Regions from separate parts of the Aliivibrio logei genome, predicted to be linked through region 2. Evidence: predicted binding sites of a transcription regulator. Region 2 holds the regulator's gene; the other holds the start of a gene.
The links. The regulator MetJ, encoded in region 2, represses methionine synthesis genes. The targets are predictions, from matches to a motif close to TTAGACNTNTANANGTCTAA.

Region 1: a site for MetJ is predicted at 2,448-2,467, ahead of metH (methionine synthase). Genes of this name have one in related genera too.

Annotation. Positions count from the first base shown of each region.
Region 1 is NZ_MAJU01000013.1:763-16,306, forward strand. Features, by position in the region: partial or broken gene A6E04_RS13125 (IS4 family transposase) at 1-648, opposite strand, end outside; gene A6E04_RS13130 (cation:proton antiporter) at 1,060-2,337, opposite strand; gene metH (methionine synthase) at 2,530-6,198, shown strand; gene lysC (lysine-sensitive aspartokinase 3) at 6,267-7,616, opposite strand; lysine riboswitch at 7,684-7,858, opposite strand; gene A6E04_RS13145 (pyridoxal-phosphate-dependent aminotransferase family protein) at 8,072-9,181, shown strand; gene A6E04_RS13150 (PglL family O-oligosaccharyltransferase) at 9,230-10,993, opposite strand; gene uvrA (excinuclease ABC subunit UvrA) at 11,073-13,901, opposite strand; gene galU (UTP--glucose-1-phosphate uridylyltransferase GalU) at 14,073-14,942, opposite strand; gene A6E04_RS13165 (hypothetical protein) at 15,080-15,487, opposite strand; gene A6E04_RS13170 (glycosyltransferase family 4 protein) at 15,477-15,544, opposite strand, start outside.
Region 2 is NZ_MAJU01000006.1:112,877-128,420, reverse strand. Features, by position in the region: gene hslU (ATP-dependent protease ATPase subunit HslU) at 38-1,372, opposite strand; gene hslV (ATP-dependent protease subunit HslV) at 1,385-1,915, opposite strand; gene A6E04_RS03745 (SPOR domain-containing protein) at 2,093-2,662, opposite strand; gene cytR (DNA-binding transcriptional regulator CytR) at 2,834-3,841, opposite strand; gene priA (primosomal protein N') at 4,046-6,247, opposite strand; gene rpmE (50S ribosomal protein L31) at 6,485-6,703, shown strand; gene A6E04_RS03725 (malic enzyme-like NAD(P)-binding protein) at 6,936-8,183, shown strand; gene metJ (met regulon transcriptional regulator MetJ) at 8,524-8,844, opposite strand; gene A6E04_RS03715 (O-succinylhomoserine (thiol)-lyase) at 9,032-10,198, shown strand; gene A6E04_RS03710 (bifunctional aspartate kinase/homoserine dehydrogenase II) at 10,198-12,618, shown strand; gene leuO (transcriptional regulator LeuO) at 12,960-13,934, shown strand; gene A6E04_RS03700 (AMP-dependent synthetase/ligase) at 14,182-15,544, shown strand, end outside.

The DNA.
Region 1 (15,544 bases), on a different contig from region 2:
TAGTGGCACTCCGAGCCTGTCGTCTGCCATTTATGTAGTAATCCTAGTGAATAGAACCCCTTAATTAACATGGTTACGCTATGGTCGGGATTACTGTCTATTAATTTCTCTGCCAATATCATTTCATTTGTATTGTAATTATCGAAAGCGCTTGCTGTAATAAGATGACTGCTTAGTTCCATTTGGCAAACCATTCTTACCTGTGGATATTGTGTTCCTTATTTGACGAGAGAAAGCCTCTTCATTTTTCTGGTTATCAGGAGTTCTCCATACGATACCATCAATAGCTAATAAGGTGAGTTCATTCCATTGAGAGAGATTGGCACTCTTAAGTCGTCATTCGCTCAAAGACGGATTTCATGACTGCTTCGCCAAGTGTTTTTCTACGCTGAATAAGAGCACTTGGAGCAACATAGGCTTTACCTGTTCTATCAACAATATCGAGTTGATTAACGAGGTCTTTCATTGATTTGTTGTTATAGATAGCCACACCATTGATTCAAGAGAAAGCTTACGCTTTCTCATCGTAACAGTTTCCTTAAGAGAATAAGCTTCATCGATAAGTTCGATAGGGAGTAAATTACTTAAGGTTTCAATGTTATTAGGCTTCCAGTTATTAATCACGTTTAGAGCTTGAGATACATCCATAAAAAAATCCAAGTGCATTAAATTCACTTGGATTTTGACCGCTCAGAAGGGTCAGTCAACCGATTATATTTACCTTAAATGATCGGCATTAGAGGTTAATATGATCTTTTATTTTTAATATATAAGTATTTTTACTAAGAGAAACCTTAATATTTATCTAGTCGGTTTTATCTTTCCAGATACAACCTTAATTAAGACTATTATCTATAGTTTAAATCGGTTGTTAACTGAATTTTAATATCGTGGATATAGTTCAATCCTCATATTAAGTCCTTGAGAATAGACTAGTATTGAGTGTGATATCTATTGTTAAATGTATTAAAAGAAGGTGTTTGAATTGTTTTTTGATATGCATATCGTAGGATGTGTCATAAATTTCGAAGCATAGGATAGCCTATGCTTCGAATGTTATTATTTATTTTTTTCTAATAATTTTGCTTTTTCGATCATGTTAGTAATAGTTGACCCTTGAACTAGAATAGAGAAAACAACGACAGAGTAAGTCATTACAAGAATAATCTCTCTTACATCAATGTTTTTGTCGGGAATAACCATAATTCCAGATGGAATAGCAAGTGCCATCGCTAAGGCTAAACCACCACGTAAACCTCCCCAAGTTAAGATCTTAACGGATAATGGATTGTAAGTTCTAAATCTCTTAAATCCGATATAAGAAACATAAACACTTAAATATCGGCTAGTTAATACTAACGGTATAGATATAGCCATTAAAATCCAATCTTCTTGGTGGAATTTGAATAACAGCATAGACATACCTATTAATAAGAATAAAACGCCATTTAAAAATTCGTCTACTAATTCCCAAAAATGGTCTAAGTGTTCTTCACTTTCTTTTGAAAAACCAATGAAACGAGTCCAGTTTCCGATCATTATCCCGGCAACAACCATTGATAATGGGCCTGATACATGTATCACATCAGCTAAAGCGTAGCCAGCAGTCGGAATACCAATGGTTAATAATAATTCCATCGAATGGTCGTTCGTGGAGCTTATTAGGTAATGGAATACTAGACCTAAAACAAAACCATAAATTATGCCACCAATAGCTTCTTGGAAAAATAACGAAGTAACACTCCCTACCGTAGGAGTTTCATTACCGAAAGCAATTGTAAATAAAGTTACGAATATAACTAATCCGAAGCCGTCATTAAAAAGAGACTCTCCTTCGATTTGGGTTGAAATACGTTGTGGAGCATTCATTTTTTTTACAATAGCTAAAACAGCTATTGGATCTGTTGGTGATATAAGAGCGCCAAATAACAAACAATAGATAAGGTCAAAATTAATACCTATGAATCCGCAAATAAACCACAGAGCAAAACCTATAAAGAAAGTTGAGAATAATGTAGCCCCGAGAGCTAACACAGTTATTTCCCATTTTTGATCTTTCATATGTGGGAGTTTAATCCCTAAACCACCGGCAAACAGCAAGAAGCCTAATATTCCTTTTAACAAGAAATCTTCAAAATTTATTTCAGTTAATGTTTCAGTTGCTATTTCTCTTAAGTGGAACCAGCCATTGTGGCCCGCAATTATTATCGCAAGAGATAACATTATTGATCCTGCGGTAATGGCAATCGTGGTTTGCATTTTTCCTATTTTACTATTGAAGAATGCAATTAACATTGCTCCAGCAGCAAGAAAACAGAGCGTATTGTAGACGGACATTACTAAACCTCTAATTATGTATTTTATGTAACAAACTATGACTTATATCATTTTCCGCGTAATTTGATAAATATCAAATATTATTTCTATTTTGTTAAAATAAATCCATTTTAGACGTCTAGATTTCTATTCGATGTGTGATAGGATTGTAAAAAGAAAGTTTATGGATGAGGCAGTACCGTGGCAGGAAGCATGATAAAAAATCAAATCGAAAAACAGCTTTTAGAACGAATTTTATTGATTGATGGTGGTATGGGTACCATGATTCAAGAATATAAATTTGAAGAAAATGATTACCGTGGAGAAAGATTCATTGATTGGCATTGTGATCTAAAAGGAAATAATGATCTATTAGTCTTGTCAAACCCTAGTGTAATTCGTGATATTCATTTGGCCTATTTAGAAGCAGGGGCCGATATTCTTGAAACAAACACTTTCAATGCAACGACGATTGCAATGGCTGACTATGATATGGAAAGCCTAAGTGCAGAAATTAACTTTGAAGCTGCAAAATTAGCTAGAAAAGCAGCCGATGAATGGACTCTCAAAACACCTCATAAACCCCGTTATGTTGCGGGTGTTCTAGGACCAACAAATAGAACCTGTACGCTTTCACCTGATGTTAATGACCCGGGTTTTCGTAATGTCACATTTGATGGATTAGTTAAAGCATATTCTGAATCTACTCGCGCTCTTATTAAAGGTGGATCTGATTTAATTCTTATCGAAACTATTTTTGATACCTTGAATGCGAAGGCCTGTTCATTTGCTGTTGAATCTGTTTTTGAAGAAATGGGTATTACATTACCCGTTATGATTTCGGGAACAATTACGGACGCCTCTGGCCGTACATTATCAGGTCAAACTACAGAAGCTTTCTATAATGCACTTCGCCATGTAAAACCAATCTCATTTGGTCTTAATTGTGCTTTAGGCCCTGACGAGTTGCGTGAATATGTTGGAGAATTATCTCGAATTTCTGAATGCAGTGTTTCTGCTCACCCAAATGCAGGCTTACCTAATGCGTTTGGTGAATATGATCTTTCTCCTGAAGAGATGGCAGAGCACGTAGCTGAATGGGCTCGAAGCGGCTTCTTAAATTTAATCGGGGGTTGTTGTGGTACAACGCCAGAACATATTCGTCAAATGGCAGCAGCAGTTGAAGGTGTGAAGCCTCGCGTTTTACCTGATATTCCAGTTGCTTGTCGTTTGTCTGGTTTAGAGCCTCTAACTATTTCTAAAGAGTCTTTGTTTGTAAATGTTGGAGAAAGAACTAACGTAACGGGTTCTGCTCGTTTTAAACGTTTGATTAAAGAAGAGTTATACGATGAAGCGTTAAGTGTTGCCCGTGAACAAGTGGAAAATGGCGCACAAATTATCGATATAAATATGGATGAAGGAATGTTGGAATCAGAAGCCTGTATGGTTCGCTTCCTTAATCTATGTGCATCTGAGCCTGAAATATCGAAAGTTCCAGTGATGGTCGATTCCTCTAAATGGGAAGTTATCGAGGCTGGCTTAAAGTGTATTCAGGGTAAAGGTATCGTTAACTCTATTTCACTGAAAGAAGGTAAAGAAAAATTTGTAGAACAAGCTAAGTTGGTTCGTCGTTACGGTGCGGCAGTTATTGTGATGGCCTTTGATGAGAAAGGGCAAGCGGATACTCGTGAACGAAAGATCGAGATATGCACCAACGCTTATAATATTTTAGTTAATGAAGTTGGTTTCCCACCTGAAGATATCATTTTTGATCCAAATATCTTTGCTATTGCGACTGGTATTGATGAGCACAACAATTATGCTGTCGATTTCATTGAAGCCGTTGCCGATATTAAAAGAACATTACCTCATGCGATGATCTCAGGTGGTGTTTCTAATGTGTCATTCTCATTCCGTGGAAATAATTACGTTAGAGAGGCAATTCACGCTGTATTTTTATACCACTGTTTTAAACATGGTATGGATATGGGAATAGTAAATGCTGGTCAGCTGGAAATTTACGATAACGTACCTGAAGAATTACGTGAGGCGGTTGAAGATGTAGTCTTAAATCGCAGAGATGATTCCACAGAACGTTTGCTGGATATTGCTACTGCTTATTTAGAAAAAGCGGTGGGTAAAGTTGACGATAAATCAGCACTAGAATGGCGTACTTGGCCAGTAGAAAAGCGTTTAGAGCATTCTTTAGTTAAAGGTATTACTGACTTTATTGTCGATGATACAGAAGAAGCTCGTGTTAATTCTGAACGCCCAATTCATGTGATTGAAGGTCCATTAATGGATGGGATGAACGTGGTTGGTGATTTGTTTGGTGAAGGAAAGATGTTCCTTCCACAAGTAGTAAAATCAGCTCGTGTAATGAAGCAAGCGGTTGCTCATTTAGAACCCTTTATAAATGCAACAAAAGACGTAGGTTCTACAAATGGGAAAATCTTATTAGCGACAGTTAAAGGTGACGTTCATGATATTGGAAAGAATATCGTAGGTGTCGTACTTCAATGTAATAATTATGAAATTATTGACCTTGGTGTCATGGTGTCATGTGAAAAAATTCTTAAAGTAGCTAAAGAAGAAAACGTCGATATTATTGGTTTATCTGGTTTGATCACCCCTTCTCTTGATGAGATGGTGCATGTTGCTAAAGAGATGGAACGACAAGGATTTACGGTGCCTCTTTTGATCGGTGGGGCAACGACATCGAAAGCGCACACTGCCGTTAAAATAGAACAAAATTACTCACAGCCGGTTGTTTATGTGAATAATGCCTCACGTGCCGTAGGCGTATGTACATCACTTCTTTCTAATGAATTAAAACCTGCATTTATTGAAAAGTTAGATTTAGATTATGACCGAGTGCGAGATCAGCATAATAGAAAAACACCACGTACAAAACCTATTACATTAGAAAGGGCACGAGCTAATAAAGTTGATATTGATTGGGTTAGTTATACTCCACCAACGCCAATGAAACCAGGCGTACATATTGTAGATGATGTTGATATAGCAACATTACGTAAATATATCGATTGGACACCATTCTTTATGACTTGGTCTTTAATGGGGAAATACCCTGCGATTTTAGAGCATGATGAAGTTGGCGAAGAAGCGAAACGCTTATATAAAGACGCTAATGATCTTTTAGACCGTGTAGACACTGAAGGGTTATTAAAAGCCCGTGGTATGTGTGCATTATTTCCTGCGGCAAGTATTGGTGATGATATCGAAGTGTATAGCGATGAATCTCGAACAACAGTCGTAAAAGTACTGCATAATTTGCGTCAACAAACGGCAAAACCAAAAGGGTTTAATTACTGCCTATCTGATTATATAGCACCAAAAGAAAGTGGTAAGAAAGATTGGATTGGTGGTTTTGCGGTTACTGGTGGAATCGGTGAACGTGATTTAGCGGATGCATATAAAGCGAATGGTGATGATTATAACGCAATTATGATCCAAGCTATTGCTGATCGTTTAGCGGAAGGTTTTGCTGAATATTTACATGAAAAAGTACGTAAAGAAATTTGGGGTTATGCTACGGACGAAAACCTGTCTAATGATGAGTTGATCCGAGAAAAATACCAAGGCATTAGGCCTGCTCCTGGATATCCTGCATGTCCTGAACATACTGAAAAAGGGGCTCTTTGGGAATTAATGAAGATTGAAGAATCAATTGGCATGTCATTAACATCGAGCTATGCAATGTGGCCTGGCGCTTCAGTATCTGGAATGTATTTTTCTCATCCTGATTCTCGTTATTTTGCTATTGCACAAATACAGAAAGATCAAGCTGAAAGTTACGCTGAACGAAAAGGCTGGGATATGTTAGAAGCAGAGAAATGGTTAGGACCTAACTTAAATTAAACCTTAATTATGACTTAAAATAAATGCCCGTTAGCGAATGTTAATGGGCATTTTTATTACGTTAATATTTATTCGAAGAGTTCTTTATGAAGTACTTCAACTGCTTTTTTTGCTTCAGCGTCACTTAATAAAAAGCATAAATTATGCGGGCTAGCACCGTAACAAATCATACGTAAATTAAATTCTTCTAATGTACCAAAAACTTGCTTTGCAGAGCCTTTAGAGTTACTCATCTTATTACCAATTAAAGCGACTAAGCATAGATTATTTTCAACTTCTACAGTGCAAAGTTCTTCGAGCTCTCTTTGTGCCTCTAACGGTAGTTCAGGAGCTTTACCGTTAGTGTTCGTTTGATCTAAAGTTAATGCAACACTGACTTCTGATGTGGTAATTAAATCTACCGATATTTGGTATTTAGCTAAAATTTTAAATACTTCAGCTAAAAATCCATAAGCATGGAACATACTTGGGCTATGTAACGTCACCATGGTTTGATTGCAACGTAATGTTAATGCTCGAAATAATGGAGAGCTATTTACCTTTTGTTTGATCCATGTACCGCCTTTTTCTGGCTCTTTAGATGAGCCAACAAACACTGGGATTTGATGACGCAATGCAGGAAGTAAAGTTGAAGGATGTAGAATTTTCGCACCATAGTTTGCCATTTCTGATGCTTCACTAAAGCTGATTTCTGGAATAGGGGAAGCTTTGGGAGCGATGCGAGGATCTGTCGTATAAATGCCAGGGACATCAGTCCAAATTTCTAAACCGCAAGCTCTTACTGATTCTGCGATCAAGGCTGCACTATAATCACTACCGCCTCTGCCTAATGTTGTTGTATTTCCGTCACAATCCGCACCAATAAATCCTTGAGTAACGACGATGTGTTTTTGGCATAAAGGAGCTAGTTTTTCTTGAGCTAGATGAGAAATATAGTCTAATTGAGGTTCGCCTTTACCAAATGTTGAGTCAGTACGAAGAACGGTTCTTATATCAAAACGAACGGCTGAATTGCCTCGCTCAATTAACAATTGAGTAAATAGGTGAGTAGACATTAGCTCACCGCAAGAAACAAGGTGATCGGTTAATTTATCACTTATTTGGAATGAGGCTGAATCAGCGGCTTTTTCTATATCATCTAAGATTTCAAGGATAGCTTGTTCTGGATAAACAGGATCAGCTAATTGATCTAATACAGAGAAGTGAATATCTTTTAATTCATTAAGAATATTTTTTTTCCGTTGAGTATTTTCAACACCATTAGCTAATTCAACTAACAGGTTTGTGACCCCTGAGCAGGCGCTAATAACAACTAAGTGAGTATTTTTGTTTTGTTCTATTACATGGGCACTACGGCTCATTGCTTCAAAATTAGCAACGCTAGTGCCACCAAATTTAGCAACATTTATAGGGTTCACTATCCTGTCTCCCGACTACATCCAATGTGGAAATAAATATGAAGAAACGACAGCAATATAAAAGGTTATTGCTAGAAGCTCTTCACTTAATATTTAAGTGACAATCGTAAGGATTCAGCCAATACGATCGATAAACGACTCCCAAGGGTAGTTTATCTCGGCATAACTCTCCCTCACTTATTTGTTTTGGAGTTTGGGCTCCACAAATTAAGCTACCTAGGTAATGCTCCTCTTCTTTATATTTCTAAAAGTACGAAATACGTTTCATTAATGTGCTTTTTTATGAATCAAATGTCAATTGATAGTAACGTTTTTTTTGTCTTTCTTACCTTCTAAGTAAAATTTAACTATTTAGTGTTGTTTTAGGCAGTTAAGTCACTCTAATTAGTTTGTCTAATTGAGTTTAATTATTTTTATGTTTATTATTTGAACACTTACTATTCAAGGAGCGAGTCATGCAAAGTTTTATTCCACCACAAAGAACCCTTATGGGACCTGGTCCATCTGATGTTTCTCCCCAGGTATTACAAGCATTGAGTCGCCCTACTATTGGTCATTTAGACCCATTGTTTATTAAAATGATGGATGAAGTAAAAGAGCTATTAAAATACGCATTTCAAACAAAAAATGAATTTACTATCGCGGTGTCAGCGCCAGGCAGTGCAGGAATGGAAACGTGTTTTGTTAATCTTGTAGAGAGAGGCGAAAAAGTACTTGTTTGCCGTAATGGTGTTTTTGGTGAGCGAATGCGACAGAATGTAGAGCGTTGCGGTGGAATTGCGATCGTTATTGATGATGAATGGGGAACTCCTGTATCGTTAGCAAAAGTAGAAGAAGCATTGATTAAAGATCCTGAGATTAATGTTATCGCATTTGTGCACGCAGAGACATCAACAGGTGTATTAAGTGATGCGAAGTCTATCTCTGAATTGGCACAGAAATACAACTGTTTAACTATTGTAGACGCAGTAACATCGTTGGGTGGGGTTCCTTTATTCGTAGATGAATGGTTATTAGATGCGGTTTATTCAGGATCTCAAAAATGCTTATCTTGTATACCTGGTCTTTCTCCTGTGACGTTTTCAAATAAAGCGGTTGAGAAAATGAAGTCAAGAAAAGAACCGGTACAAAGTTGGTTTTTAGACCAAAGCCTAGTATTGGGTTACTGGAGTGGAGAAGGCAAAAGAAGCTATCATCATACCGCACCAGTAAACAGTCTATATGCATTGCATGAATCATTATTAATGCTTAAAAATGAGGGGCTAGAGAATGCATGGAAGAGACATGATTATTTTCACCAAGAACTTAAGCGTGGACTAGAAAGTTTAGGTGTTTCATTTATTGTTGATGAGAAATACCGATTACCACAGCTAAATGCGGTCTATATTCCTGATGGTACTAATGATGCTTTAGTTCGAAAAGTATTATTAGAAGAATATAATTTAGAAATTGGCGCAGGATTAGGGGATTTAGCGGGTAAAGCTTGGCGCATTGGATTGATGGGGTATGCGGCACGTAAAGAAAACGTGTCTCTTTGTTTAAAAGCGTTATCTGACGTATTATAAATAACATGATGATAAAACGCCGTTGATAAATTCAACGGCGTTTTATCATTACTTTCTGATTTGACGTAACTTTTGGTCAAGTTGAACGGTTTCGAAATTGTTATTCGGAAATAAGAATACGGCTTCTCTTCTTATGTCTTCCGCGTTTGCTTCTTGCCCTAAAGCTTGATAAGCGATGATTAGGTTTTGATAAAATGCTGGTCTAGGTTTATTTTTTATAAGCTCTTTGGACCAAGTAATGTAAGGTATGATTAAATCTGGCCTTTTATTGATGATGCCAATGGATAATTGTGCTGATAATACATCCCAATTAAATCTATCTTCCCACACGACAGGATTACTGACTTGATTTAATATTTCTGGATTCATTGGTTTTGTTGTTTCAAATTTGGTTAAAATCCAGTTTGTGTGTAATGCTGAAAGCATATAAAAGGCAGTGATAATTGGAAGAACAAGAGAACTTACTCGTAACGATATTTTGCTGACTCCAGTAATGCGGTATTTTTTATACTTACAGCTAAGCTGATCTATCCAAAAGAGAAGGATAATGAAGGTAAACCAGTGAAGCATAGAATGGTAAAAAGGGTATTCTAATTGGCTGTGAATAAAGATAGGACTGATTAGAGCAAGCAATGCAAATTGCGTATCTAATTTACTTTTTCTAATTTTTAGTAACACCCCACCAGCAGCTAGTAATAATCCAAATATAGCAAGAATACCACCTTCTACTCCCCAGTAGAGGACCTCATTATGAGGATGGTCCATTGATGGTAATCCCGATTTATAATCGGCAGATATTTGGTGTTGTTTGGCCGTATAAAGAATGTAAGCGGCTTCAAAATTCCCATAGCCATAACCAGTAATTGGTTTCTCTAAAAACATATCCAGTGCTTGGGGGAATGTGTATCTTCTTGGGCTTTCTAAATCTGCTTTTTTACTTAATAACGAAATATTATTGAAATCATCATTTTGTGAAAAATGTAAGATAACAAAACTGCCACTAACGCCCATAATTAAAGCAAGAATCCACGATGAAAATCGTTTTTTTGTGCAATATTTCCACATGTATGGGATTAACAATAGAAGGCTAAATACAGCAGCAATCCAACCCGTTCGTGAAGCTAAAACAATAATTAGCGGTAAGGTTAGGATTATTGTTATATATAAAAGTGTAAGTGCGACAGGGTTCTCTCGGTATTTAATTGGTTGTCTTGCCAGAAAATACGAGGCTATGGCAAGCCCTGTAACTAAAAAACTTGCCATTACATTTGGCTGCTGAAAAATACCATAAGGGCGGTTTGAAATTACGTTATAACCAAACGAATTCCCTGGTTCTAGAAATAGATATTGAATATAGCCAAAAATAGCTTCAATCAATACAGAACCAATGATGCACCATAGAAGCCATTGCTTTTGTTTATTAGAAAATGCAAATTGTTGTAAGGTGAGAAAGAAAAGCCAGCCAGCCCATAATCCAAAAAATTTTCCAGCGGCTAATAATGGAGAGGAGTCTTGATAGATTAAAGGTACAGAAAGTAGAACTGCTGAGAAAAATAAAACGATTGTTAATGTGGAATACTTAATTACCCCTTGTTTCGCTATATGATAGAAGGCAATGGCAATGGCAATACTTGCAGGGATCCAAGAGGCAGCATTAAAGGCTAAATGGAGACCTGAACCACCTGGATTTGGTTGGAAAAAGTGAGCACAAACAAAAAATAGAATACTGAGGCTAACGAGAAAAGATTTAGTAAGTGGTTTTTTTATTTTTCTTGCTTCGAGTTGAGTTCCCTGAGTAAGTAAGATTGCCATTTTTTCAATTAATCCCTGTAATAAAGCCAGCAAAGTGCTGGCTTTATTCTATCCGATAATACTTAATAAGTATGGAATTTTATAAGGAAAGCATTGGTTTTAAGAAGCGTGCCGTATGTGATCCTTCAATAAGTGCAACTTCTTCGGGGGTTCCTTCTGCAATGATCTCTCCACCACCATTACCACCTTCTGGCCCTAAATCTACCACCCAGTCAGCTGTTTTTACTACATCTAGATTATGCTCAATAACCACAATGGTATTTCCTCGTTCACGTAAGTGATGAAGAACCGTCAATAGTTGTTGAATATCATGAAAATGCAAACCAGTAGTTGGTTCATCTAAAATATAGAGTGTTTTTCCAGTATCTCTTTTCGATAATTCTCGAGCTAGTTTGACACGCTGAGCCTCCCCTCCAGACAAGGTCGTTGCCGCTTGACCTAAACGAATGTAAGAGAGTCCAACATCCATGAGTGTTTTTAATTTGCGAGCAATCACGGGAACAGGAGCAAAGAAAGTATGAGCATCTTCAATGGTCATTTGAAGAACTTCATCAATACTCTTACCTTTATATTTTACTTCAAGCGTTTCACGGTTGTAGCGTTTACTCTTACAAACATCACATGGCACATAAACATCAGGTAAGAAATGCATTTCTACTTTTATAACCCCATCACCTTGGCAAGCTTCACAACGGCCGCCTCGAACATTAAAACTAAAGCGTCCAGGTTTATAGCCACGAGAGCGGGATTCCGGTGTTCCAGAGAATAATTCTCGTATTGGAGTAAAAATACCAGTATAAGTCGCGGGGTTCGAACGAGGGGTTCGGCCTATTGGACTTTGATCTATATCGATGACTTTATCAAAGTGTTCGATGCCTTTAATTTTTTTATAAGGCGCGGGCTCTGAAGTTGTTGCTCCATTGAGTTGAGTATGTGCAATCTTGAAAAAAGTATCGTTAATGAGTGTCGATTTACCAGAACCAGAAACACCTGTGATACAAGTAAAGAGACCAACCGGTAATTTTAATGTAACATTTTTTAAATTATTGCCAGTCGCACCAATCAGTTCTACTTGTTTTTTAGGGTCCGCCTTAACTCGTTCTTTTGGTACCGGAATTTTTTTTGCGCCACTTAAGTATTGGCCTGTTAAAGAATCTGGATTATTAATTATTGCTGCATAATCGCCTTCAGCAACAATATATCCACCATGCACACCGGCTCCAGGGCCTATATCAATAATATGATCGGCACTTCGAATTGCATCTTCATCATGCTCAACGACAATCACCGTATTTCCGAGATCGCGTAAATGATTTAACGTTTTTAATAATCGTTCATTGTCGCGTTGATGGAGCCCAATTGATGGTTCATCAAGCACATACATAACACCTACAAGCCCGGCACCAATTTGACTAGCAAGACGTATTCGTTGAGCTTCTCCGCCAGAAAGAGTGTCTGCCCCGCGCGATAAATTAAGGTAATTTAGACCAACATTAATAAGAAAATTTAAGCGCTCGTTTATTTCTTTCATTATCTTATCGGCAATTTGTGCTTTTTGCCCTGTTAAGGTTAATGAGCTGAAAAATGCCATTGAATCTTGAATGCTCATTTCACAGATTTCAGATAACGTGGTATCAGCGACAAAAACGCTTCTTGCTTCTAAGCGTAGGCGAGTCCCATGGCAACTAGAGCAAGATTGTGTAGAAATGTATTTGGATAAATCATCACGAACGGAGTTTGATTCTGTTTCTTTATAGCGGCGATCTAAAGTATTTAAAATACCTTCAAATGGGTGACGTTTTACACGTAAATCACCCCGGTCATTACTGTAATGAAATTCAACTTCTTCACTACCAGAGCCATTAAGGATGATTTGTTGAATTTTTTTTGACAATGATTTAAAGGGTGAGAAAAGGTCAAAAGCATAATGTTCAGCGAGGGAAGTTAGCATTTGGAAGTAGTAATAGTTCTTTTGATCCCATCCTTTGATCGCTCCTTCAGCAATACTAAGTTTGTTATCTAAAACGATTCTATCGGCATCGAAATATTGTTGTACACCTAAGCCATCACAGGTACCACAAGCCCCTGCTGGATTATTGAAAGAGAATAAGCGAGGTTCGAGTTCTTGCATACTATAACCACAATGTGGGCAAGCAAAATTAGCCGAAAAGATCAGTGGTTCATTATCGGTCTTATCCATATAGTCGATAACGGCAATGCCACCGGTTAGTTCTAATGCCGTTTCAAACGACTCTGCTAAACGTTGTTGAAGATCTGAACGGACTTTAAACCGATCAACGACAACTTCAATGGTGTGTTTTTTGTGTAACTCTAATGTGGGTGGATCGGAAAGATCACATACTTCACCATCAATACGGGCTCGAATAAAGCCTTGTGCTGCTAGATTTTCTAATGTTTTAACATGCTCGCCTTTGCGCTCCTTAATAATAGGAGCAAGTAACATAAGCTTAGTGCCTTCCGGCAGCTCTAAGGCTTTATCTACCATTTGACTAACGGTTTGAGCAGTAAGTTCGACATGATGCTCAGGGCAGCGGGGTTCACCAATACGAGCATATAGTAAACGCAAGTAATCGTAGATTTCAGTAATGGTACCCACAGTAGATCTTGGGTTATGAGATGTGGATTTTTGTTCGATAGAGATAGCAGGAGACAGCCCTTCGATATGGTCTACATCGGGTTTTTCCATAAGAGATAAAAATTGACGGGCATAAGCAGATAATGACTCAACATAACGTCGTTGACCTTCTGCATATAATGTATCAAATGCCAAAGAAGATTTACCTGACCCAGATAACCCAGTTATCACAATTAATTTATCACGTGGGAGTGTTAAGCTAATATTTTTTAGGTTGTGGGTTCTGGCCCCTCTAACTTCAATTTTATCCATTGGGATCTCACTGCATAAATAATGACTGAAGACTAAGTATTGCACAGACTATTAGAACAACAAAGAGGTACTGGATAAAAAAACAGTAATGATAGGGTAGGAGAGATTCAGAATGAAAAAAAACGCCTTATGATATTTCATAAGACGTAATAATAATTAAAACAAACGAGCTTACTTTTTGCCTGTTGTTTGTTTTGCTAATTCAGCTGATTTTTTATCTTTTAAATATACATTTTCGTAGCAGTAGTTTGTTGCTTGGATATAACCTTCAACGCTACCACAGTCAAAACGCTTACCTTTAAATTTATAAGCAAGAACACAACCTGATTGAGCTTGCTTTAATAACGCATCGGTAATTTGGATTTCGCCACCTTTACCTGGTTCTGTTTGCTCAATAATCTCAAAGATATCTGGTGTTAGAATGTAACGACCAATGATCGCAAGGTTACTTGGTGCAGTGCCTGGTTCTGGTTTTTCAACCATGTTATCTACGCGGTATAGATCGTCTTTGATCATTTCACCCGCAATAACGCCGTATTTATGCGTTTCGTTATCAGGTACTTCTTCTACTGCAACGATAGAACAACGGAATTGCTTATACAAAGCAACCATTTGAGACAGTACGCCTTGTTCTTCATTGACACATAAATCATCAGCAAGTACGACAGCGAATGGTTCATCGCCGATGAGTTCACGTCCAGTAAGAATGGCATGACCTAAACCTTTCATTTCTCTTTGACGAATATAAGTAAAATGTGCAGCGTCAATTAATTCACGAACGTCTTCAAGAAGTTCTTCTTTATTTGTGCCACTGATTTGGTGTTCTAGCTCGTAGTTTTTATCAAAGTGATCCATTAAAGAATGCTTACCACGGCCAGTGACGATGCATATTCCGTCCATGCCTGCATTGATAGCTTCTTCTACGCCATATTCTATAAGCGGTTTATTTACGATTGGCATCATTTCTTTTGGCATAGATTTAGTAGCAGGAAGAAAACGAGTACCGTAGCCAGCGGCAGGAAAAAGACATTTCTTGATCATAACTGAGTCCTAAAAGACGAAATTTAAATTATTGGAAGCGCTCTTACTTGAGCATCATCGTTATATGGTCAGTTTAACGACTAATAACGGGTAAATGAAGCGCTTTAAGTTGAAACATGGTGGAGTATCATTTTTAATTATGAAATATGCATGACTTCTTTAAACCAATCCCAAATCCCAAATGAAAAATTATGAAATATATCGATACCGAGCGCTGATTTTATAAGATAAAGAATAACCACCGCGAGTCCGAAAAGAGCAACCACACCGAAGCACGTTAATAGTGTCATGAAGAATAATGCAAGTGGTGACTCGCTTCTCATCTTATTTCTATAATCTCTACCGAGTAAAAAAACGAAAAAATAACGTTTATTAAAAAATGAGACACTTTTTCGAATATCAACATTATTATTTGAACCAAGACCCGTTGCAATTACGGCTCGTTCGATGGATTTTTTTTGTTCAAAAGACAGCTCATTTGAAATGTTTTCATCTAATGCTGAATAAAAATTAGCGATGAGTCTCTGTTGTTTTTTATCCATCATGTTGAGTTCTCTTTTTCTCAATAGTGTCATAGATGGCCATCGTTTTACCTGCAATTT
Region 2 (15,544 bases):
CAGTGTTGAATCGGGCCTTTTTTAAAAGGGGGTATGATTACAAAATGAAGCGACTTAAGTCTTCATTTTCAATTAATTCACCTAAACGAGAGGTTACATAAGCGTCATCTACCGTTAAGCTGTCACCGCCTTTCTCTGAAGCATCATAAGAAATTTCTTCCATTAGACGTTCCATTACGGTGTGCAAACGACGAGCACCGATGTTCTCTGTCGTTTCATTAACTCTAAATGCAGACTCTGCAATACGACTAATACCATCTTCAGTAAATTCGATATTGACATTTTCAGTCGCTAATAGAGCGATGTATTGCTCAGTTAGTGAGGCATTTGGCTCGGTTAAAATACGCTTAAAGTCATTTGCCGTTAGCGCTTCTAGCTCAACACGGATCGGTAAGCGACCTTGTAATTCAGGGATCAAATCGGATGGTTTCGCCATTTGGAATGCACCTGATGTGATGAATAGCATGTGATCAGTTCTAACCATGCCATGTTTCGTGCTTACTGTGCTGCCTTCCACTAATGGAAGAAGGTCACGTTGAACGCCTTCGCGAGATACATCACCAGATTGAGAATTTGATCCTTTGCAGATTTTATCTATCTCATCAATAAAGACGATGCCGTGATTTTCTACGTTAAATATGGCTTGTTCTTTTAGCTCTTCAGGGTTGACTAATTTAGCGCCTTCTTCTTCAGCAAGGGCTTTAAGCGCATCTTTGATTTTCATCTTGCGCTTTTTCGTTGTTTCGCCACCAGATAGGTTCTGAAACATGCCCTGAAGTTGGTTCGTCATTTCTTCCATGCCTGGAGGAGCCATGATTTCGACACCCACTTGAGGTGCAGCAACATCAACGTCAATCTCTTTATCGTCTAATTTTCCTTCACGCAATTTCTTACGGAAAGATTGACGAGTGCCAGAGTCATTATCACCTTCTTCATTCTTACCCCATGCATCGCGAGCGGGTGGTAATAAAATATCAAGGATACGATCTTCAGCTTGCTCTTCAGCGCGGAATTTTACTTTTTCTACCGCCTGTTGATGTGTCATTTTGATCGCGACATCGGTTAAATCACGAATGATGCTGTCGACTTCTTTGCCTACATAACCGACTTCTGTGAATTTAGTCGCTTCTACTTTAATGAACGGTGCATTGGCCAGTTTTGCTAAACGACGAGCAATCTCTGTTTTACCGACACCTGTAGGTCCGATCATTAAAATGTTTTTAGGCGTTACTTCTGCGCGTAATTCTGGTTGAAGTTGCATTCGACGCCAGCGGTTACGTAATGCAATGGCGACTGATCGTTTTGCTTTATCTTGACCAATAATATGGCTATCTAATTCGTGTACAATTTCACGAGGAGTCATTTCAGACATGGGTATTCCTTATTATTTGTTGGTATCAAGAACTTCAACGGTATGGTTATGATTGGTGTATACATCAGTATCACCAGCGATAGTCAGTGCTTTCACTGCAATATCGTATGCATCTAAATCTGTATTTTCTAATAATGCGGTTGCCGCAGAACGAGCAAAATAACCACCAGAACCAATAGTGAGGAGGTCATTATCTGCATTGATTAAGTCACCAGTACCACTGATGATCAGTGAGGTAGTGTCATCGGCAACAATTAGCATGGCTTCAAGACGACGTAAATTACGATCACTACGCCAATCTTTTGCTAGTTCAACGGCGGCTTTCGTTAAATTACCTTGGTGCATTTCTAATTTTCGTTCACATAGGTCGAACAAAATGAAGGCATCTGCGGTGCTGCCTGCGAATCCAACGAGTACAGAATCGTTATATAAACGACGAACTTTTTTTACGTTGCCTTTAGCGATCATATCGCCTTGAGATGCTTGGCCATCACCAGCAATAACGACTTTGCCTTCACGGCGAACAGAAACAATTGTAGTCACGAGTAAAACCTCTTATTCGATGAAGTAGTTACTTTTTAAATAACTGTCTTCTTCATGATTATTACTTATGTAATGGGGGGAGGGATTGCGGTTTTCAAGTTGCTTGAATAGAAAAAGGAGCACCTTAGGTACTCCTTTTTAAATATGTGATGTGTTGTCTACTTTTTTAAATGACGGTTATTGATCTTTCCAAATTGCACAAGGTTCTATTTTTGCACGTTGCAATTTATGACGATCTTTTTCTGCGTCACGCTTGAATTTATAAGGTCCAAGCACAACTTTAAACCAACTGCTTCCTTCTGAGTGTCGAACCGTCGACGTTAACCCTTGGAAAGCAATATTCATTTTTCGCTCTTCTGCTTGAGAACGATTTTTATAAGCACCACATTGCATTATGTATGGAATTTCTGAGACTTTTAGGTCTTTTTGCTCAACGGCGATTTCTTTATTTGGAAGCTCATCCATGTAGCTCCACTGCTCTTTTGGTAGCGGTGGAATATTGCTTGTTGAGTCTTTTGGCTTAGGAGCAACAGCTTCTACTATTTCAGGTTTTGTTTTTGGTTCTGGCGCATCGTTTAGAAAGTACAATGCATAACCAAATACGGCGACAAGTAATCCTGCAACAGCAACAGCTTTCCATGGCGTTGAGCCACTAGATACTGGTTTTTTTGCGCCTTTTTTCTTGGCGGTTTTTTTTGGCGCTTTCTGAGGAGAGCGTCCACGTTTCACATAATCTTTATTAGCCACGGTCTTTACTTAAATGCAGTCACTGATACTTACAATGGTAATCAGTTGTGAGAACTCATACCAGTCTTAGTGTAAAAAAGTACGCAAAAAGTCACTATTTGGACAAAATTATTGTTCTTAATAATGACTTTACTAAAGTGTGCTTAATTAAGTTATGAATAAAAGGCTCAATTAGGTGTTTTTAGGGGGAGCCGTACTTTCTCTTACCACTAAAGATGACTCTAAAAGTCGAGAGCCTGAACGCACATCATGACCTTTTAATAAATCTAAAAGCATTAACATAGATTGGCGCCCTATCTCATATCTAGGCTGAGATATGGTGGTGAGTGGCGGATCGCAGTACTGTGAAAATTCAATGTCATCAAAGCCCATGATTGAAATGTCTTGTGGAACTCGAAATCCCATTTGTTTTGCTTTTTGAATCGCACCAATCGCCATTATATCGTTATGACAAAAAATAGCCGTTGGCGGTGATGATAATGAGAGTAAGCTTGTGATTGCTTTAGCGCCAGCCTGAAAAGAAAAATCAGAATAATGAACATAAGTGGTGTTCATTGTTATTCCTGCGCGGCGTAATGCTTGTTGGTAACCTTGATGCCTAAATTGGCACAATGCTGAATCTTCAGGACCTGAAATTTCAGCGACGCGCTTATGACCCAGTTTTGTTAGGTAATTCACCGCTTCATAAGCCGCGGTTAGGTTATCAATGTGAACGGTAGGTAATTCGAGTTCTGGAGCGTATTCACACGCCATCACTAATGGGGGTAAATTCTTTTGTTCTTGACGACTGACGCTAAATGGAAGATCTGAACCGAGGAGAACCATACCGTCAACTTGCTTGGTATAGACTAAATTGACAAAAGTTTGTTCACGTTTCTTTTGTTGGCTACTGTCGCCAACCAAAATGATGTAGCCATTCTCTACGGCTGCATCTTCAATACCACGTAGGATATCACTGAAATAGGGATCACAGATATCAGGCACAATGGTTACGATGGTTTTTGATTCGTTACGACGCAAGGTTCGCGTCAATGTTGTTGGAGAGTAACCCGTCTCCAAAACGGCGTCCTCCACTCTTTTTCGAGTGCTTAATGATACCTTCTCTGGTGTCATTAATGCCCGTGATACGGTTGCTGTTGATACTCCCGCAGACAAAGCAACATCCTTCATTGTCGCCATAAAGACCTCTCCTAACTATTTATATAAAGTTAAACACCACACGTAAAGTAAACGATTGCTTTGTTTATTGAGAAGATATTTTATGTGTAAAATAAAGATTTAAATACGGCGCATTTAACAAAAGTTACATCTATATTGTGATGTCCCTCACATGAGAGGGTATTTCCTGAGTAAGTCTTAATTTTGAAATTAAAAAAAGCGTGATTAACTAAGGTCTTGTGGCTCAATATCTAAAGTCCAGCGTACTTTTTTAGCTAATGGTAATAGCTCAATCGCGGTTTTTGCACCACGCAACATTGATTGCATTACGGTACGATTTGGCGCTTGAAAGAGCAGTTGCCAACGGTATTTTCCGGCTCGACGTGCTAAAGGTGCCGGAATAGGCCCTAGCACTGGTGTGGCGTCATGATATTGAGGGTGACTTTCTAAAATATCACGGACTTGTCGTAAGAATTGCTCGACATTGTCATTGTTATTGGACTCTGCTCTAAAGAGAGATAAATGCGTATAAGGAGGAAGCTGAGCGAATTTGCGCTCATTTAACGCATGTTCTGCAAAGTGACCATAACCATGATGTAGAAGGCTTTGTAAAAGAGAGTGTTCAGGGTGGTGAGTTTGTAAGATCACTTCCCCTGGTTTACTTGCTCGCCCTGCGCGTCCAGCGACTTGGATAAACAACTGAGCTAAACGTTCAGGAGCTCGAAAATCACTACTAAATAATGAACTATCTACATCAATTAAACCGACAAGGGTTACGTTAGGGAAATGGTGCCCTTTTGCTAGCATTTGAGTGCCAATAAGGATTTGGTATTCGTTGTTTTTAATTGCGTCTAGATAGTTTTCTAAGCTGCCTTTTCTGCGAGTACTGTCTCGATCGATACGAACGGTTTTGTATTCAGGAAAGAGGGTCATAAGTTGAGTTTCGAGCTGTTCGGTACCAACCCCTACAGAAATAAGCTGAGTGGATCCACAGCCTTGGCATTGATGCATTATTGGCTGCTGTGAACCACAGTGGTGGCAGCGAATTTCATTACTGTATTGGTGGAATGTATAATAAGCATCACAGCGCTTACATTCGGCCATCCAGCCACATTCGTGACACATTAAGGCTGGGGAGAATCCTCGGCGATTCAAAAATAACATCACCTGATTGCCTTCAGATAAATGTTTTCTCATTTGAGCAATTAAAGGTGCAGATAACCCACTGTTTAGATACAAGCCTTTGACATCTAACACACCATGTCGAGCTGGGATTGCAGTACCCGCGCGTTTGGTTAATGTGAGATGGTGGTATTTACCGACCTTAGCATTATGTAACGTCTCTAGAGCTGGCGTTGCTGAGCCTAACACAATCGGAATATTGTCTAAGTTTGCTCGCATTACTGCCAGATCTCGGGCGTGATATCTCATGCTGTCTTGCTGTTTATAAGAGGCATCGTGTTCTTCATCGACAATGATGATACCGAGATCATTAAATGGGGTAAAAAGTGCTGAGCGAGTACCTATAATGATGCCAGCATGGTTGTCTCGTGCCGCTAACCATGCATTCAAACGTTCGGTATCATTAAGTGCAGAATGGATCATATCGACAGGCACATTAAAACGACGCTTAAAGCGATTAATGGTTTGTGGGGTCAATCCTATTTCAGGAACAAGAATCAGTGCTTGTCGGCCTGCTTGTAAAATAGGCTCTAATAACTGGAGATAGACTTCCGTTTTACCCGATCCCGTAACGCCATCTAATAAGTAACAACCAAATTCAGGGTTTGCATTAACCGTAGCAATAGCAATGGCTTGCTCTTCATTTAACTGTGGCTTTTCTTGTGTTATTTCGACATTACGTTGCCAATAAGTTGGTTTTGGAGCGAGAGAGATTTCTTCTATCCATCCTTTATCCACGACGGCTTTTAAGGTTGCAGCAGTAATGTCTTCTTCAAGCATTTGTTCGTGACTGCATTGTTGGTGACGAACAAGGTTTAGGGCCTTGGCTTGTTTCGGTGCTCGAGTCAGTTTGTTGAGATCTTGATTTTTTCCTAGCTCAGTAATTTGCCACGCTTTTAGTGCCGCAAAACTGGCTTCTCTGCCTTTACGTAGCCACGCTGGCATCGCATTCGCTAAGGTTTCCCCTAATGGGTATTGATAATAAGTGCTGCTCCAATTAAGAAGCTTATAAAGGTGAGGAGTCCAGAGAGAAGTGCTATCGAGTACGGAGTCTAATCCTTTTAATTTCTCACGAGCAAATTCAGAGTCATTGCTTAATTTTGTGACTATACCGATAAGGCGTTGACGACCAAAAGGCACTTTTACACGGCCCCCAATGACAGGGTGTTGTCCGGCTTTAATTAAGTAATCAAAGGTGCGGTCAAGAGGAACGGGCAGTGAAACGTGTGCAATTGAATAGGACATAGCCAACATTAATCAGGAATAATAGGATGAATAGTCTACTCTTAGATAAAAATATCGCAAAGGAGTAAAATAATCGGTGGAAAAAGTAACAGATTAGTTGATTGATTGGCCGCGATTCATTATTATACGCGACCTTAAGTAGGTGTAATTTATTTATGCTTATTATTTTTGTTACACGACGTGTGGTGTCCGGCTTAGATTCGGATGGCGACACGGCCTAAATTATAAGGTTTTCCCATGAAAGTAGGTATCCACCCAGAATACAAAGCTGTTAAAGCTACTTGTTCTTGCGGCAACGAATTTGAATTCAAATCAGCGCTAGGCAAAGACACAATCCACCTAGACGTATGTGGCGAATGTCACCCGTTCTACACTGGTAAGCAACGTATCGTAGATACTGGCGGCCGTGTTGATCGCTTCAACAAACGTTTCGGTGCAATTGGTTCTAAAAAATAATTACCAATTTCCGATAAGAAAGGAGTCCATTAGGACTCCTTTTTTTATGTCTAAAATTCAGAGTAAGGTCACTTTCTTATTTGAAATTAAGTCATAAAATCATTAATTAACCCGACATTTTTGTTGGTACGATCTGTAAGCGAAGACTATGAAGTTTGAGCTAGATCAACTATTATATAGTTTACTATTTTGAAACAATTCTCTTATATTTATTAGCATTCAGGAAAACCCCATGTCTGAAGATTTTCGCGAACAAGCTCTCCATTATCACGCTTACCCAACGCCGGGTAAAATTGAAATAGCACTGACTAAACCCGCCGATACGGTAGAAGACCTTGCTTTGGCTTATAGCCCAGGAGTAGCTGAACCAGTACGTGAAATCGCGAAAAACCCAGACGATGTTTATAAATACACATCTAAAGGCAATATGGTTGCGGTTATTTCAAATGGTACGGCTATTTTAGGCTTAGGTAATTTAGGTCCTCTGGCTTCAAAACCTGTAATGGAAGGCAAATCATTACTTTTCAAACGATTTGCCGGTCTAGATTCGATTGATATCGAAGTGAAACATCGCACTATTGATGAATTTGTAGATACAGTAGCGAACATTGCAGATACTTTTGGTGGTATTAACTTAGAAGACATCAAAGCCCCTGATTGTTTTGAAATTGAACGTCGTTTAATTGAACGTTGTGATATTCCTGTATTCCACGATGATCAGCACGGTACTGCAATTGTAACGGCAGCTGGCATGTTGAATGCTATCGAGCTTCAAGGTAAGAAGTTAGAAGATGCGATCATTGTTTGTTTAGGTGCGGGTGCCGCGGCGGTTGCCTGCATGGAAATGCTGATTAAATGTGGCGCGATGCGCGAGAAGATCTACATGCTTGATCGTAAAGGCGTAATTCACACTCGTCGTGATGACATTAATGAATATAAACAACGTTTTGCGAACAACACAGATAAACGTACGCTTGAAGATGTTATTGAAGGCGCTGATTTATTCTTAGGGGTATCGGGTCCTAACCTATTGCCACCTGAAGCGCTTAAATTAATGGCTGATAAGCCCGTTGTATTTGCTTGTTCAAATCCAGATCCTGAGATCAAACCAGAATTGGCTCATGAAGTTCGTAATGATTTAATTATGGGTACTGGTCGTTCTGATTATCCTAACCAAGTAAATAACGTACTTTGTTTCCCATTTATCTTCCGTGGTGCACTCGATGTTCGTGCAAGCGTGATTAATGATGAAATGAAATTGGCTGCGGTTGAAGCAATTCGTCAATTAACGAAAGAACCTGTGCCTGTCGAAGTATTAAAAGCGGCGGGTGTTGATTCTTTAGAGTTTGGCAAAGGTTACATCATTCCTAAACCGATGGATCCTCGTTTACTTCCTCGAGTTGCAAAAGCGGTAGCACAAGCAGCGGTTGATTCAGGCGTCGCTCGTATTGAAATGCCAGAAGGATACATGGAAGCGTAAACTGCTTTTATATATTAATTAAAGTAAAAAGGCTTCCTACGTCATTGATGAGGAAGTCTTTTTATTAGGGGGAATTAAATTATGGGTTTACCACCAAGCGTTAACTTGAATACCACTAATGTATTCGTTGTTGTTTAGCACTATTGTAATACAGCCGATAGAGTAAATTATCATTCGCTTTTAGAACTTGAACATGGCCAATTGGATAGGGTAAGTATGAGACAGAGAGGTAATGTAAAATTGAAATGAGCAGAAAAACAGAGGGGATAAAGAAAGTAGGAAATAATCGAAAATGTGATCTAGCTAATGATTGTTATCATTAGCTAGGAGTTAATCACTTTTATTCTTCGTCGAATGCTTCGAATTCAATGCCCATTGCGGTCATTAACGCTTTTGCTTCTGTTGGAATATCATCAGGACGATCTTTACGTAAATCTTCATCTGTTGGCAATGGTTGGCCAGTATAAGCATGAAGAAACGCTTCACATAACAATTCGCTGTTTGTGGCGTGGCGAAGATTACTTACTTGACGACGAGTACGTTCATCCGTAAGGATTTGTAGTACCTTCGTTGGAATTGACACGGTAATTTTTTTTACCTGTTCACTTTTTTTACCATGCTCGGCATAAGGACTTAAATAGTCACCATTCCAATCAGCCATTGCTCACCTTCGTTCTAATATTATTGTTGTTTAAAATGCGATGAGCTAATTCTAGCGATATTTACGTCTATAAGCAAAGATATATAGACGTCTAGAAGTATTGACGTCTCATTTTGTGATGGTAAAGTAGAAGAATATAACTTATGGATTAGATTATACCACTGCATAGCAGTTTGGAAGGGAAATAATGAGCGAGAGAAAACCTGCAACTATTGCTGTTCGTACTGGCATTGAAACCGATTCACAACACAATGCGGTTGTGCCTCCTATCTATTTATCGACTAATTATAGCTTTCCAGAATTTGGAGATGTTCCAACGTACGATTACGCTCGCTCAGGGAATCCAACCCGAACTCAATTAGAAACAACATTGTCTGATTTAGAGTGTGGTGCGGGTGCGGTGGTGACGAACTGTGGCACTGCGGCTCTTAATTTAATGGTATCAGCCTTGCTTGGTCCTGATGATTTAATTATTGCCCCTCATGACTGCTATGGCGGCACTTATCGACTCTTTAACACCAGAGCAAATAAAGGTGATTTTCAAACGTTGTTTGTGGATCAGTCTAATGCCGCCGCTTTAGATGAAGCGCTTGCTAAAAAGCCAAAACTGATCTTATTAGAAACGCCTTCCAATCCATTAGTTCGCGTAGTCGATATTGCCGAAATTTGTAAAAAAGCGGCAGAAGTCGGTGCATTAGTTGCGGTTGATAACACGTTCCTTTCTCCTGTATTACAGCAGCCACTGACTCTTGGGGCTGATTTCGTTCTTCATTCCACAACAAAATACATTAATGGGCATTCAGACGTTGTTGGTGGTGTGATCATATCTAAAACGAAAGAACATGCCGATGAATTGGCATGGTGGGGGAACTGCATTGGTGCAACAGGTACTGCATTTGATAGCTATTTAACCCTGAGAGGAATTCGTACTCTTAGTGCTCGTATGCGAGTGCATGAAGAAAATGCGATGGAAGTATTAAAATGCTTACAACAGCAAGAGTTAGTGGGAACGATCTATCACCCTAGTCTACCTGAGCACCCAGGGCATGAAATAGCAAAGCGTCAGCAAGCGGGTTTTGGTGCAATGCTGAGTTTTGAATTAAACGGTTCGTTAGACCAACTTAAAGTTTTTGTGAAAGCGTTAAAATATTTCTCTTTAGCTGAATCGTTAGGGGGAGTAGAAAGTCTGATTGCTCATCCGGGAACGATGACACATAGAGCGATGTCAGATGAAGCTCAGGCTGCTGCCGGTTTGGTGCCGACGTTATTACGTATTTCTGTTGGCCTAGAAGACAGTAGAGATTTAATCGCAGATCTTACACAAGCGTTTGCTGTGGCTGCAGAGGTGAAATAATGACAACGTCTTTGGTGCAACGTCAGTTACATAAATTTGGTGGCAGCAGTCTTTCTGATCCTGAGTGTTATCGCCGTGTGGCAACCATCTTAAAAGAATATTCAAACGAGCATGATCTTGTTGTTGTTTCTGCCGCGGGTAATACAACAAACCGTATTCTTGAATGGATTGATAACTTATCTAAAGATGGTCGTTTGGCTCACGATACATTGGAGTCTTTGCGTCATTATCAGCAACAGTTAATTTCTGAATTGTTAGAGCCAGATCAGGCGGAAGTATTGCAGGCATTGTTGCATAAAGAGTTGATTGCAATCGGTCAATTACATGCTCCGCTAAATGAAGTTCAACAAGCCGATGTGCTTGGTCATGGTGAAATATGGTCGTCTCGTTTGTTGTCGGCTTATTTAAACCAGATTGAATTAAAATCGGCACCGTTGGATTCTCGCCATTTTTTAAGAGCAGAAAGAGGGGCTCAGCCTGAGGTTGATCGTGTTCTTTCATGGCCTTTATTTAAAGAACAAATAGCACAACACCCTCATGGTCGTCTTGTTATTACTGGATTTATGGCCCGTGACCAAAAGGGTGAAACCGTATTATTAGGGCGTAATGGATCGGATTACTCAGCAACTATGATTGGTGCATTAGCTGAAGTTTCTCGTGTTACTATTTGGAGTGATGTTGCTGGGGTATTTAGTGCGGATCCTAGAAAAGTGGAAGACGCTTGTTTATTGCCGCTACTTCGTTTGGATGAAGCCAGTGAATTGGCCCGTTTAGCTGCCCCTGTTTTACATAGCAGAACATTACAGCCAGTAGCGCAAAGTGCGTTAGATTTGAGTCTACGTTGCAGTTATCAACCAGAATCGGGTTCAACACGCATTGAACGTGTCTTGGCCTCTGGTCGTGGCGCTAAAATTGTTACTTCGTTGGATGATGTGTACTTAATCCAACTTGGCTTTGGCCGTGGGCAAGATTTTGAACGAGCTCAAACCGAGGTGCTTTCTCTTTTAACTCGTGCTCAACTTCAACCTCTTGCGTTAGAAGCACAAGCCGATAAATTTACTTTATTACTTGCCTACACTTCAGAGATCGTCAGTGATGCTTTAGATATGCTGCAAAATACAGCGGTGCATGCTGAAATTAAATTAAAAGAAGGGTACTCAATGGTTGCAGCAGTAGGTGCTGGTGTAACGGCTAATGCCATTCATAGCCATGGTTTTTACCATCAATTAAAAAATAGACCTTTAGAGTTTGTGTGTGAATCGGAATCAGGGTTAAGTCTTGTTGCTATTCTTCGTAAATTAGACACCGATGAATTGATCAATGAGATTCATACCAGTTTATTTCAAGCTCAGAAACGAGTTGGCCTTGTTTTGTGTGGTCACGGTAATATTGGTGCGCAGTGGCTTACATTGTTTACTCAGCAAAAACGAATTTTAGAAAAACGTCGAGGCATGATTTTTTCATTAGTCGGAGTCGTTGACCGTCATCGATACTGGTTCGATTTTGACGGTATCGATAGTGCATCAGTAGTCAGCCATTTTGATGATGAAGCGGTGAGCTACGAAGAATTTGAATGGATTGAAAAAATCGGTTCAGTCCAAGGATACGATGACGTTGTTATTTTAGATGTAACGGCAAGCCCTGAGCTTGCAAGTCAATACACTAAAATTGCAGAACAAGGCATGCACTTGATCTCTGCAAATAAGGTCGCGGGTTCAGCACCAAGTCATGAATATCAAGCGGTTGTTGATGCGTTTGCAAAAACTGGTCGACATTGGTTATACAATGCAACGGTTGGCGCGGGATTACCAATTAATCATACTGTGCAAGATTTGCGTGAAAGCGGAGACAGCATTGTTGCACTCTCTGGGATCTTTTCTGGCACTCTTTCTTGGTTATTCCAACAATATACTGGAGAGACTCCCTTTACTGAGTTAGTCGATTTAGCATGGCAACAAGGATTGACAGAGCCAGATCCTAGGCATGATTTAGATGGTTCCGATGTAATGAGAAAGCTTGTTATTTTGGCAAGAGAGTCAGGGTTACAAATCGAACCGAATCAAATCGAAGTCGAATCGTTGGTTCCCGCCGAATTACAGCAAGTGAGTCTTGATGACTTCTTGGCAAAAGGTGATGCCTTAAATGAAGCATTATCGGAACGTTTGGAACAAGCGCAGCGAGAACAAAAAGTACTTCGTTATGTTGCCCGTTTGAATAAAAATGGCAGTGCAACGGTTGGGATTGAAGCGCTGTCTGAACATCATGCATTGGCTAATTTATTACCGTGCGATAATATTTTTGCGATTGAAAGTCAGTGGTATAAAGATAACCCTTTAGTGATAAGAGGGCCAGGCGCCGGAAGAGAGGTTACCGCCGGAGCAATCCAGTCTGATTTGAATAAAATTTCAGCGTTATTTTAACCAAATGTAATACTTATTAACGTTTCGTTATATTTTAAACCATGCCATGTTGCATGGTTTTTTTCGTTTAACGTAGGAAAAATCGGAAACTATTGATATTTAGGTTATTTTATGTTTTTGCCTAATTGGTTGATTTGTAAATAAAATTAATCGGTTAACTTTGATTAAGCATAAATTAAAATTAAAATCTGTTACGTGCTATGGATTTTGTAAATCTATTCAGTGATTATGTTGAACAGTTGGCTAGCATACGTTCTGTCAATAACGTGTATAACTATAATAATATGCAGCTTACTTTTTCTTATTTTAATAATTTGCTGAAAAATAGAGAGAGCCTTTAAATGAGTATGTCTGAATTTTCCTCTGCATCTAATAGCGTTAGAGCAGAACAAGTATTACGTGGAGTAGATTTAAATCTACTGACTGTTTTTGATGCAGTAATGCAAGAGCAAAATATTACTCGAGCAGCTCAAAACCTAGGTATGTCACAACCGGCAGTGAGTAATGCGGTATCACGACTAAAAGTGATGTTTAATGATGAACTCTTTATTCGCCATGGTCGTGGTATTCAACCAACGCAACGTGCTCGTCAATTATTCGCACCAATGCGTCAAGCACTGCAATTGGTAAAAAATGAATTACCAAGTTCGACGTTTATTCCTGAAACATCAATGAGACAATTTAAGCTCTCAATTTGTAGCCCTTCGGATATTCGTTTTGCTCCACGAATCATGAGAGATATTCAGCAAAAATCGCCTCATATTAGTTTAAAGTTGTCTGGTGAACATGAAGCGGATATTGCTCAAAAGCTTCGTTATCAAGAAATTGACTTTGTGATTGATTATGTTCGTTTTGACGAACCTGGTTTTATGAGCACTGAGTTATTTACTGATGAATTAGTGGTTGTTGCTGCCGTTAATCACCCTCGAATTCAGGGTATGATTACTAAAGAGCAATTGGCAAATGAGAAACATGCTGTTCCTGCTCGTATTGAAAATACAAAAGGGTTTGCAGACCATTTATATCAAGATGCTATTTATGAGCAAGCTTACAAAGGGGCTAGCATCAGCAACATTCTTTATGTTGTTTCTCAATCAGAGTTGATTACGGTTGCTCCTAAGTGGTTGGTCAGTTCAATGCCAAACCGCGATCAACTGGCTATTCTTCCATTGCCAATTGAATCAAAAGGGATCAGTGGCTATTTAAGCTGGCATGACTCGTACCAAAAAGACAAAGGTCATATTTGGATGCGTGATCAATTGATGCTTATTTGTGGCGAAGAAGTCGTTGCTTCAAGTAAAGGTATGATGTTTTAGCGTTGAAATACTCTAAAATTAGAAGAATAAAAGGCAGCATCATTGATGTTGCCTTTTTTGTAGGATCTCATTCGATATAAATGAAATGTATATTATTAATAATGAACTTGTTAATACGGCTCATCAGAAATGAGTTTCGTACAACATTCCTTACATTTTATACAGAGAAAGTATTGCCTTTTTTAGCACCACTTGTACACTTTGTTTAGATTATAGCTTACAAGTGTAAGCCTAAAGGTGATACGAGATGACTATTCAAAATCCACATATTGTAAAAGAGATCCGCCAGCACATTGCAACTCGTGCAAATGACACTGCATTACGTGAACGTAAATGTGGCGCTTGGAGTGACACTCAGTGCTCAGCATGGAGTGACATCACTTGGGGTGAATTTGGTCAGCAAATGGATACTCTGTCTTTAGCACTATTAGCTCATGGATTGAAAATACAAGAGAAAGTAGGGATTTTCGCCAATAATATGCCTCGCTGGACTGTTGCTGATTTTGCAACAATGCAATTGCGTTCAGTGCCTGTGCCTATTTATCCAACGAACACACCAACACAAGCGGCTTATGTTATTAATGACGCAAATATCCGCATATTATTTGTGGGTGAACAAGCGCAGTATAATTCGGCGGTTGTGATTTTTGAACAATGCCCACAATTAACTCATATTGTCGCGTTAAGTGATGACATTGATTTAAATGATCACGAAGCTGGTGTTTCGTGGAATGACTTCATTTCTGCAGCAAATGAATCTCATCAAGAAGAGTTAACTCATCGTCTTGATACGGCTGAAATGGATGATTTACTGACATTGATCTACACCTCTGGTACGACGGGAGAACCAAAAGGGGTAATGCTAGATTACACCAATATTGGTTCTCAATTAGAGGGGCATAACACGAATTTAGCGCTAACGGAAAAAGACGTATCATTGTGTTTCTTACCGTTATCGCATGTTTTTGAACGTGCTTGGACGTTTTACGTTCTTTATAAAGGTGCGATTAACTGCTATTTACCAAACACAAACTTAATTAAAGACGCACTCACTGAAGTTAAGCCAACGGTTATGTGCGCGGTTCCTCGTTTTTACGAGAAGATTTTCTCAACGGTTCATGAAAAAGTATCCCGTGCTCCTGCTCATCGTAAAGTGATGTTTACTTGGGCTGTAAATATGGGGGCGAAGATGTCTGCTTGCAAACAAGAGGCACGTGAACCTTCATGGATACTGAAACAGTCTCATAAAATTGCAGATAAGTTAGTGTTGTCTAAGTTACGAATGATTTTGGGTGGTAACATCAATTTCATGCCGTGTGGTGGCGCTAAATTGGATGCAACCATTGGCCGATTTTTTCATGCGCTTGGCGTCAATGTTAAATTAGGTTATGGCATGACAGAAACCACAGCAACGATTTCATGCTGGGAAGACGGTAAATTTCATCCTGATTCTATAGGCACATTAATGCCTGGCGCTGAAGTTAAGATTGGCAAAAAGAATGAAATTCTAGTTCGTGGTCCGATGGTCATGAAAGGATATTATAATAAGCCAGAAGAAACCGCATTGACCTTTACTGAAGATGGTTTCCTAAAAACAGGTGATGCTGGTG